DNA from 3 places in the Bacillus sp. PK3-067 genome. Region 3 is predicted to be linked to each of the others. Evidence: riboswitches for the same ligand, from Rfam matches in the RefSeq annotation. Region 3 holds a riboswitch; each other region holds the start of a gene.
The links. A riboswitch is a leader RNA that binds a small molecule or an ion and turns the genes downstream of it on or off. The one in region 3 is predicted to bind S-adenosylmethionine.
Positions count from the first base shown of each region.

Region 1: another riboswitch for S-adenosylmethionine. It lies ahead of M1D73_RS13170 (ECF-type riboflavin transporter substrate-binding protein); the one in region 3 lies ahead of M1D73_RS01010 (MetQ/NlpA family ABC transporter substrate-binding protein).
Region 2: another riboswitch for S-adenosylmethionine. It lies ahead of M1D73_RS02070 (cyclase family protein); the one in region 3 lies ahead of M1D73_RS01010 (MetQ/NlpA family ABC transporter substrate-binding protein).

Region 1 is NZ_CP096490.1:2,562,019-2,565,241, forward strand. Features, by position in the region: gene M1D73_RS13165 (aspartate/glutamate racemase family protein) at 1-506, opposite strand, end outside; SAM riboswitch class I at 660-775, shown strand; gene M1D73_RS13170 (ECF-type riboflavin transporter substrate-binding protein) at 916-1,464, shown strand; gene M1D73_RS13175 (ABC transporter ATP-binding protein) at 1,475-3,175, shown strand; gene M1D73_RS13180 (energy-coupling factor transporter transmembrane component T family protein) at 3,168-3,223, shown strand, end outside.
Region 2 is NZ_CP096490.1:383,577-386,799, reverse strand. Features, by position in the region: gene M1D73_RS02075 (PRK06851 family protein) at 110-1,219, opposite strand; SAM riboswitch class I at 1,369-1,481, shown strand; gene M1D73_RS02070 (cyclase family protein) at 1,567-2,199, shown strand; gene M1D73_RS02065 (hypothetical protein) at 2,228-2,608, opposite strand; gene M1D73_RS02060 (ATP-binding protein) at 2,838-3,223, opposite strand, start outside.
Region 3 is NZ_CP096490.1:171,825-175,047, forward strand. Features, by position in the region: gene M1D73_RS01005 (methionine ABC transporter ATP-binding protein) at 1-866, opposite strand, end outside; gene M1D73_RS01010 (MetQ/NlpA family ABC transporter substrate-binding protein) at 879-1,691, opposite strand; SAM riboswitch class I at 1,778-1,892, opposite strand; gene M1D73_RS01015 (NAD(P)-dependent alcohol dehydrogenase) at 1,973-2,881, opposite strand; gene M1D73_RS01020 (DUF6612 family protein) at 3,027-3,223, shown strand, end outside.

The DNA.
Region 1 (3,223 bases), 2.4 Mb from region 3:
TCTGAAATGATCCCTCTACTTAATTCATCTAATATGACATGGTGGATAAAAGTTCTTTCCTCGTCATTTGGGATAATTGTCTCAATGTTATATTTCGCTAATCGTGATTTATAGAAATCTTGCTCCATCGTTTGTTTTGTTCCTAATAGTCCGATACGTTTTATATTCTGTTCTACCATTTCTTTAGCACTTACATCACCAATGTGAAGAAGCGGGATAGATATTGCTTGTTCTACCTCCTCGGCAAATAGATGTACAGTATTTGAACACATTAATAAACATTCAGCCCCAGATTTTTCAACTTTCTTTGCAACTGTAACTAGTTCATTTTTCACTTCTTCATATTGATGGTTTTGTAATAAAGTAGTTACTTCACCAAAGTCCATACTATATAAAATTAGCTTCGCATTTTGATCGTATTGAGAGAGTGTAAGTGTATTAATATGTTTATAGTATAATGATGTAGATTCCCAACTTAATCCTCCAATCAAACCAATAACTTTCATAATGCAGTCCTCCCGAAACGATTTTGAATTCATTATTTCATAATTCCGATAAGAATACAATGATTTAAATGTGCTATTTAATAAAAAATAAAAATAGTAAGAAAAGTGTTGAAATTTACATTCTTTAGTGCCATAATACGAATTACAAATTAATACTTATCCAGAGAGGTGGAGGGAACGGCCCTAAGAAACCTCAGCAACCCCTATGCAATTTTATAGGAAGGTGCTAATTCCGCAGAGGACACGATGTGTTTTTTGAAAGATAAGAGGATTCTTGAAAGTGAAAGAAAGTGACCTCTTATGTAAGAGGTCATTTTTTTGTTGTATAGAAAGGGAGTGTCGATGCATAATTCATTTTTAAATTAAATATAGAGTAATAAAAGTTGACTAATATGAGAGGGGAATTGTCATGAATAAATTATCAACAAAGTTAGTAGTAGCAATCGGTATTGGAGCAGCATTATACGGGATATTAGGACTTTGGGGATTTTCTATTGCACCGAATACATTTATTAAACCAGCATTAGCTATATTAACTGTTTTTGGAGCATTATTTGGTCCAGTGGCAGGACTGTTAATCGGACTTATCGGTCATACCGTAACAGATACGATTGCTGGATGGGGTATTTGGTGGGGATGGGTTATTAGTTCAGGAATTATTGGTTTTTCAATGGGGCTTATTCAAAAAAGAGTTGGTTTTAGTGTGAAAAACGGGTCGTTTAACAAGGGGGATATTTCTTATTTAGCAATTACTGGGCTAGTTGGTATTGTCATTGCTATTATATTTGCTGGGGCATTCGATATTATTGTGATGGGAGAACCATTTGACAAAATTGTTATACAAGTATTAGGAGCAACAATTTCCGATGTCATCGTTTTCTTAGTACTTGGATTGCCACTTACAATTGGTTTGGCGAAATCCAATAAGAAACATACACATTTAAAAATTGAAAAGTAGGGATGTTAACATGCAACCAATTATTTCGTTTGAACAATTCACCTTTCAATATGGGCATGCTGCGCAGCCTACTTTAAGTGATATTACCTTTCATATATACCCTGGGGAAAAAGTGCTAATTGCTGGACGAAGTGGTTCAGGAAAGTCGACATTAGCTCATTGTATAAATGGGCTAATCCCATTTTCTTACGAAGGGAATAGCACAGGTAACGTTTTAATTGCCGGTAAAGACCCAAGGGAAGGAAGTATTTTTGAACAAAGTAAACAGGTAGGAACAATTTTACAAGATCAAGATGCTCAATTTATTGGTCTGACAGTAGAAGAAGATGTAGCTTTTTATTTAGAAAATGAATGTGTAAAGCAAGATAACATGAAAAAGATTGTTTCGGACTCATTAAGAAAGGTGAAGATGCATACGTTTCATAAACAAAGTCCACATGAATTATCAGGAGGTCAAAAGCAAACAGTTTCTCTTGCTGGTTTATTAACAACAAATGCGGATATATTATTGTTCGATGAACCATTAGCGAACTTAGATCCACTAAGCGCCATACATACGATAGAACTTATGAAAGATATACATGAGCAGTATAATAAAACGATTGTTATTATCGAACATAGGATAGAAGAAATTTTAAAACTGGATTTAGACAAAGTTATATTAATTGATGAAGGTAAAGTCATTGCGATGGGAACACCAAAAGAAATCTTAGCGTCAAATATATTACCACGTATTGGCTTAAGAGAGCCTATTTACATCGAAGCATTAAAGAGATTACATTTTGATCGTAATAATGACGTAATATATCCAATGGAAAACCTTCAAAAAGAAAAGGTAAGCAACGTTATAAAAGAGTGGATGGAGAAACAAGTCATATTAGAAAGGAATGCTAAAAACAAGGAATTACTTAAAGTGGAGAATTTATCATTTTCATACCCTAATAAACAAAAAGTATTAGAAAATGTAAACCTTTTAATATATGAAGGAGAAATTGTGGCACTGTTAGGACATAATGGAGCAGGGAAATCAACATTAGCTCATAGTCTTATAGGTATAAACAAAATGAAAAATGGGAAAATTGCGTTAAAAGGTGAAGATATTAGTTCTTGGTCTATTCGTAAACGTGGGGAAATCATATCTTACGTGATGCAAAATCCAAATCATATGATTACACAGCCTACTGTTTTTGAAGAAGTTTCATTTACATTAACATTACATAATTTTTCTAAGGAAGAAATTAAGAATAAAGTAGAAGGGATTTTAAAAATTTGTGGCTTATATCCATTTCGTAATTGGCCAATTCAAGCACTAAGCTATGGGCAAAAAAAGAGACTAACAATCGCATCTGTATTAACAACAAATCCTAAGCTTATCATATTAGATGAACCGACAGCAGGACAAGATTATTATCATTATAAACAATTTATGTCGTTTATTAAAAACCTAGCTAAAAAGGGAATTTCATTTGTTGTTATCACTCACGATATGAATCTCGCGCTAGAATATACAGACCGTGCAGTAGTTCTACATGAAGGGAAAATTATTGCGGATAATACAGTGTTTGATGTATTAGGCAATCAAGAAACGTTACAAAGAGCCAACTTAAGAGAGAGTTCTTTAACCAAGTTTATTAAATTTAGTGGGATTGCATGTCCAGAAAAATTTATGGAGCTTTATTTAGACAGTAATAGGAGGGAGGAAGGTGCATAGTACATATTTTCATCGTATGGATGGGGTAGTGAAATTGTTTTTATTTAT
Region 2 (3,223 bases), 210 kb from region 3:
CATAACATCTCCATTTTTTGATTATTTCCTTGGAAATTCGACAATACACTATTAATTTTACTACATACTAAAAAAACTGTCAGAAATTACTGACAGCCTAATGAAACGTCTATTGTTGCTTTTCAATTACAGTAGCAGCAATTCGTTCAAACTCTTTTTGAATCTCCTCTTTATATGCATCTACTATTGAAAAATCCATAGCAGCAATATAAATTCGTTCTAATTTATCACGAACCGATTTTGCTTTCGCTAAGAAAGACATCGCCTCATTCATTTTTGCTTTATATTGAATGGAGACATCACGAATTTCCTTCGCATATTTCTCATCCGTCCCTGGCGTAACAATAAGGACATACATATCAATAATTTCATCACCCTCGCGACTTGGAAAATATTCATGTGGTGCGGTGCTATCAAAAATTGCAAATCCTAATTCTCTTACGATAACCATATCAAGACTATTCGGGTCAAATCCGCAATGATATACTTCAACTTCAAACCCTTTTTCTTCAGCTGCCTTAGCTAACTTTTTGAGCATCGTTGATTTTCCAGAGCCTGGGCGCCCTTTTATAAAATAACGATGTGGTAACCCTTCTGTTAAATTAGGAACAAAATCAACTGCTCCTTTCGGTGTAGCAGCTCCTAAAAAACGATGTTTTACAAGCGATTGTCTCCCGCTTTTATCTGCAAATAATTTCTGGATTAGCTGATTGGTTAGTTCATTTGCTTTATTAAAATCTATATTATCAATATATATCTTCTCCCACTCATCATGTATAACCAATGCCTCTTTAAAACGTGCGTAAGCAGACTGAAAAGCTTTGCTTGCTTCTGAAACAAATCTTTCAATTTCTAACTTCTGCTTTCTTAGTTTATCTGAGTCCCAAGCAATTCCTAAATTTATATACTCTTCAACAACCCCTGGCATTTTTGGCTCAATAACATGCGGCGATGTCCCATCAACAATTCCTACTTTTAATTTTGGGATAATTACACCATCAACCGATTTATTATCAGAAGAACAATGTAAAAATTCAATATCATATCCTTTTTCAATCCATTCACGACCTATTGCCTTTATTAAAGAAGATTTTCCCGTTCCTGGGCCACCCTTTAAGATAAATAATCTGTCTAATCCTTTTAAATTCTCTTCGTATAAATTGTGAAATCCCCTAGCTGTATTACCACCAGCATAATAATTTAATACATTTCCTGTCACTGCACTCACTCCTTCGCAGCATTCTATTTACATAAGCTACAATATGCGAGCAGCTTTATTTGGGTGAATACCTATTTTGTATTGCACGCAAAAAGGAAATGAATTACAATTTAACTATCGGAAAATTCCGATTTTAAAAACTGAATACTTCTTTATCAAGAGAGGCAGAGGGACCGGCCCTTTGAAGCCCAGCAACCTCAGTTTATACAAACTGAATAGGTGCTAATTCCTGCAAAATGCAATGCATTTTGGAAGATAAAACCCAACTAGCATGTAAAGCTCATCTTTCTTGATACTGAAGGATGAGCTTTTTATTATTTGAAAAACATATATTGGAGGTATGTAAAATGAAAGTAATTGATTTATCACAAACATTTGAAAATAATATGTCTCAATTTCCTGGAACACCTAAAATACAACTAGAAGCTGTTACAAGTGTTGAAGAATCAGGATATCAAGTTACAGATTTTCATTCTGTCGTTCATGTTGGCACGCATTGTGATGCTCCTGCGCATTTTATTTCAGGCGCAACGACCATCGATCAATTACCGCTGGATCAATTTGTAGGTGAAGCTGTTCTTATAGATGTAACACATATTCAAGAGCGAAAATTACCTAAGACAGTATTGCATAATACTGACATAAAAGAAGGTGATATTGTTATTTTTCATTCTAATCTATCCACAAAATGGAATACAGAAGCTTATGAGAAGGAAGCATTTTATCTTTCTGAAGAATTAGCTAAAGAACTAGTGCGATTAAAAGTAAAATCTATCGGTTTAGATTTCATTTCCCCTGATGAAGTCACAACAGAAACATCACCGATTCATCACATATTACTAGGGAATGATATTTACTTAATTGAAAACTTAACAAATCTAGATGCTATCGAAGAAAAACGTTTCTTTTTCTCAGCAGCACCTTTAAAAATTAAAAATAGTGACGGTGCTTTCGCAAGAGCATTTGCTGTTATTTTTTAAACATAGCCTATAAAAAAAGCAAAGGCCACTACTGGTCTTTGCTTCTATATTTTCTATTTAAATTAAGAAAGAATTGTTCCACACGAGGACGCAACCAAGCTAAACAATCTATCTCTTTCTTCTTTGTGCAAGCTATCTCTTCTCCATCTACCATTTCAACAAGTTCTAGTTCTAACAGTTGCCTCGTGAATGCTAACATATTCACTTCTTCGGATGGATACTCTTCTTTTAATTTCTCCTCAATTTCCCCCAATAAAAAACCGTCACGCATCATTGCCAATGCATCAATCCAAAGTGGCGGCATTTCATATTTTTCTCCTGTAATTGTATCTTTTACAATATAATTCTTTTGCTCTTTTCGAAATTGAATCGTGTGTAAACATACAGTCGAATTTAATGTTAATTCCATCATACCACCTCTTTCATAATATCTGCATAGAAAAAAGGATGCGTGTGCACCCCTTCTTATCTTTTCATAACACTACTGAACCGCTACATGAGCAATCAATCTCATGTCGATATTTTCCTCCATTATAAACGAAGTATTTTATAAAAAAAACCCTTCTTGAAACATTTTATAAAATGTTTATATTTACACAACAAGAACACTTTTCTGAAAAATCTTTTCTCCCAATACATTAAAAGGTCGGCAAAAAAATTTCTACTTTCGTTCCTACTCCTACACTACTTTGGATCGTGATACTCCCTTGATGTTCCTTAATAATTTTATATGTAATCATTAATCCAAGTCCTGTACCAGTCTCCTTTGTTGTGTAAAACGCCTTGCCAATTTTTTCTAACTTCTCATTCTCTATACCAAATCCTTGGTCTTCAACAGAAATACACAAATGTCCTTGCGTTTTTTGATATGCACGGATATGAATTTCTCCACCCTCTGGCATTGATTCTATTCCATTTTTAATGATATTTAATAACACTTGTTTTAATTGCTTATCATCACCGTTTATAGCCGGTAAATTCCCATCTACTTGTAAATGACATTTAACTCTATATTGCGTTGCAT
Region 3 (3,223 bases):
GGATACACTTGGAAACGTTTTGTAGCGATAGCTAACGCTGGTTCACCAGAAGAATTTCCTATAAATGAAAGTGTTACGATTTCTCCGGTTCTTTGTAGTTCTTTTTGTACTTCAGCTGGGATTTTTGCTGCAAATGCACTATTTACAAATTTCTTCGTTGTTACATGTTGTGGGTTTGTGAAGATCTCCTTCACAGTCCCGCTTTCAATTACTGCTCCATGTTCCATAACAGCAACTCGGTCGCATATACGTTGGATGACATTCATTTCATGTGTAATTAATAAAATTGTAATCCCGATTTCCTCATTAATCTTTAATAATAGGTCAAGAATAGAATCAGTTGTTTCTGGATCTAAAGCACTCGTTGCTTCGTCGCTTAATAACACTTCCGGTTCATGTGATAGTGCACGTGCAATGGCAACACGTTGTTTCTGGCCACCAGAAAGTTCACTCGGATAGGCATCTTTTCGATTAAAAAGATCGACAATACGTAAATACTTTTCTACCCTTTTTTCAATTTCTGCTTTTGGAATGCCAGCAAGCCGTAACGGTAATGCGATATTTTCATAAACGGTAACAGTTTTAAGTAAATTGAATCCTTGAAAGATCATTCCGATTTTTTGTCTCGCTTTTGCTAGTTCTTTTGTCGATAACGTTGTTAAGTCTTGTTCGTTTACAATGATATTTCCTGTCGTTGGTTTTTCTAATAAATTTACACATCGAATCAATGTACTTTTACCAGCGCCACTATACCCAATGATTCCAAATACCTCGCCTTTTTCTACTTTAAGGGAAGTAGACTTAAGAGCCTCAACATTCCCTTTTTTTGTTGTAAATACTTTGGATATGTTTTTTAATTCAATCATTATCGTCAGCTCCTACCAAGATGGTAAAACTGAACCATCAAATTTTTTCTCGATAAACTCTTTTACTTCTTTAGATTGATAAGCTTTCTTTAATTTATTTACAACGGCATCATCTTTATTTTCAGTACGAACAACAACCCAGTTCACATAGGGTGAATCTTTTCCTTCGCGGAAAATAGAATCTTTCGCTGGACTTAATTTTGCACCTAATGCAAAGTTTGTGTTAATTGCAGCTGCTTTCACTTCACTTAGTTGCGTTGGTAATTGAGATGCCTCTAATTCGACAATCTTTAATTTTTTTGGATTTTCAATTACATCTTTTGCAGTCGCTTTTTCTGTAGCCTTTGGATCAACTTTTAAAACCCCTGCTTTTTCAAATAATTTTAAAGCTCGAAGTTCATTCGTTGGGTCATTTGGTACAGCAATTGCATCGCCCTCTTTTAAGTCTTTTACATCTTTTATATCTTTAGAATATACACCCATAGGGAATGTTACTGTTGAAAATACTTCAGCTAATTTCATATTGCGTTCAGCTTTAAATACATCTAAATACGATTTCGTTTGGTAGCTATTTACATCAAGGCTTTTTTCATCTAATGATACGTTTGGCGCTACATAATCATTAAATACTTTTATATCAATTTCGAGGCCATCTTTTGCTGCAACTTCTTTTACCTTTTCAAAAATTTGTTCATGTGGTCCACCTGTTACACCGACAGTAATCTTTTTCTCGTCTAATTCTTTTACCTCTTTATCTGAACTCACACTACATGCGCCTAATAATAATACTGCTCCGCTTACAATGCTTAATAATACCTTTTTCATCTATAAATCCCCCTTCATATACGTTCCAAAATAAAAAGCACCTCCCAAAAAATAAGAGAGGTGCCGAATAGACGAAATAGATTCCTCTCTTATCTTCCAAAACGAAAACTCGTTTTGCAGGAATTAGCACCTTAGCTTATACGTCATAAGCTCGGTTGCCGGGCATCATCGGGCCAGTCCCTCCGCCACTCTTGATAAGAGTATGTGTATGTAGTTTTTTAGTATGGTACTAATAGTAAATCTTACAAAAAGAATTGTCAATATTGTTTTCTGAATATATTTTATTTTAAGGTAATCGAAACGTTTCCTTTTTTATGCCCTTTTTCCACATACATATGAGCTTCAGCAATTTCTTCTAATCGGTAAGTTCTATCAATAACAGGTTTTAAATGTTCTGTTTCAGTTAGTCTTTTTAGTAGAATCATATCCTCTTTACTTACTTTTGCCATCATTCCATTCACAGATACATATTTTCCATTAGGCGCTAATACTTGTTTACAAAGGGATTTTTTATGCTTCCCAACTGCATCAAATATAATATCGTAACGCTCGCGCCGCTTAGTAAAATCTTCTTTCGTATAATCAATCACTTTATCCGCTCCTAAAGATTGCACTAGTTCAAAATTTGAATTACTACAAACAGCTGTAACGATCGCACCAAAATATTTAGCGAGTTGTATGGCAGCTGTTCCTACTGATCCAGAGGCACCATATATGAGAACTTGTTGCCCCTTTTTTATTCGGCCTTTTCTCAGAAAATGCAACGCTGAAGTTCCACCAAAAGGAATAACTGCCGCTTCTTCATACGTTACATTGGTAGGTTTTAATGTTATTAATCCACTTTCATGCACGCATGTGTATTCGGCATAACCACCAAGATTTAGTTCTGTTAATGCAAAAATTTGATCTCCTTTTTTAAATTGAGTTACATCTGTCCCGATCTCCTCTATCTCTCCTGCTAATTCTACGCCAAGTATAGGGTTTCTCGGTTTTCTAAGTCCTAATATAAGTCGCATAGGAATCCAAAATAATAGAGGGCTATTAAATCCGCGTATTCTACAATCTCCAGTCGATACACTTGTTGCGTGAATTTTAACTAATACTTCGTTCTTTTTAGGTATAGGTTTCTCTATATTTTGAAGCTGAAGAACGTTAGGTGGTCCATACTGTGTGCAAATGATCGCCTTCATAATGTCCTCCTGAAATGAGTTGTCTTTATTTACATCATATTTAAGATCTTTATTAAACATGTCGCTATATAGTGAGTATAGATTAAAAATTATATAGATTTCATAGGAAAAGAGGTGATATTATTTTGGGAAAGGGGGCAACAATATGAAAAAAATTATTTTTGTTTCAAGTTTAGTACTTGCAATCAGTCTAGGGGTAGGGTGTAGTAATGAGAAAACAGCAAAGACGGATGAGCCGAAAAAAGAATCCGTTCAAAAAGAAAAGGAATTAACGGCGAAAGATGTTTTCAAGAAAACGAATGAAGCTTTTAAAAATGAAGAACATGTAACGATGACATATGG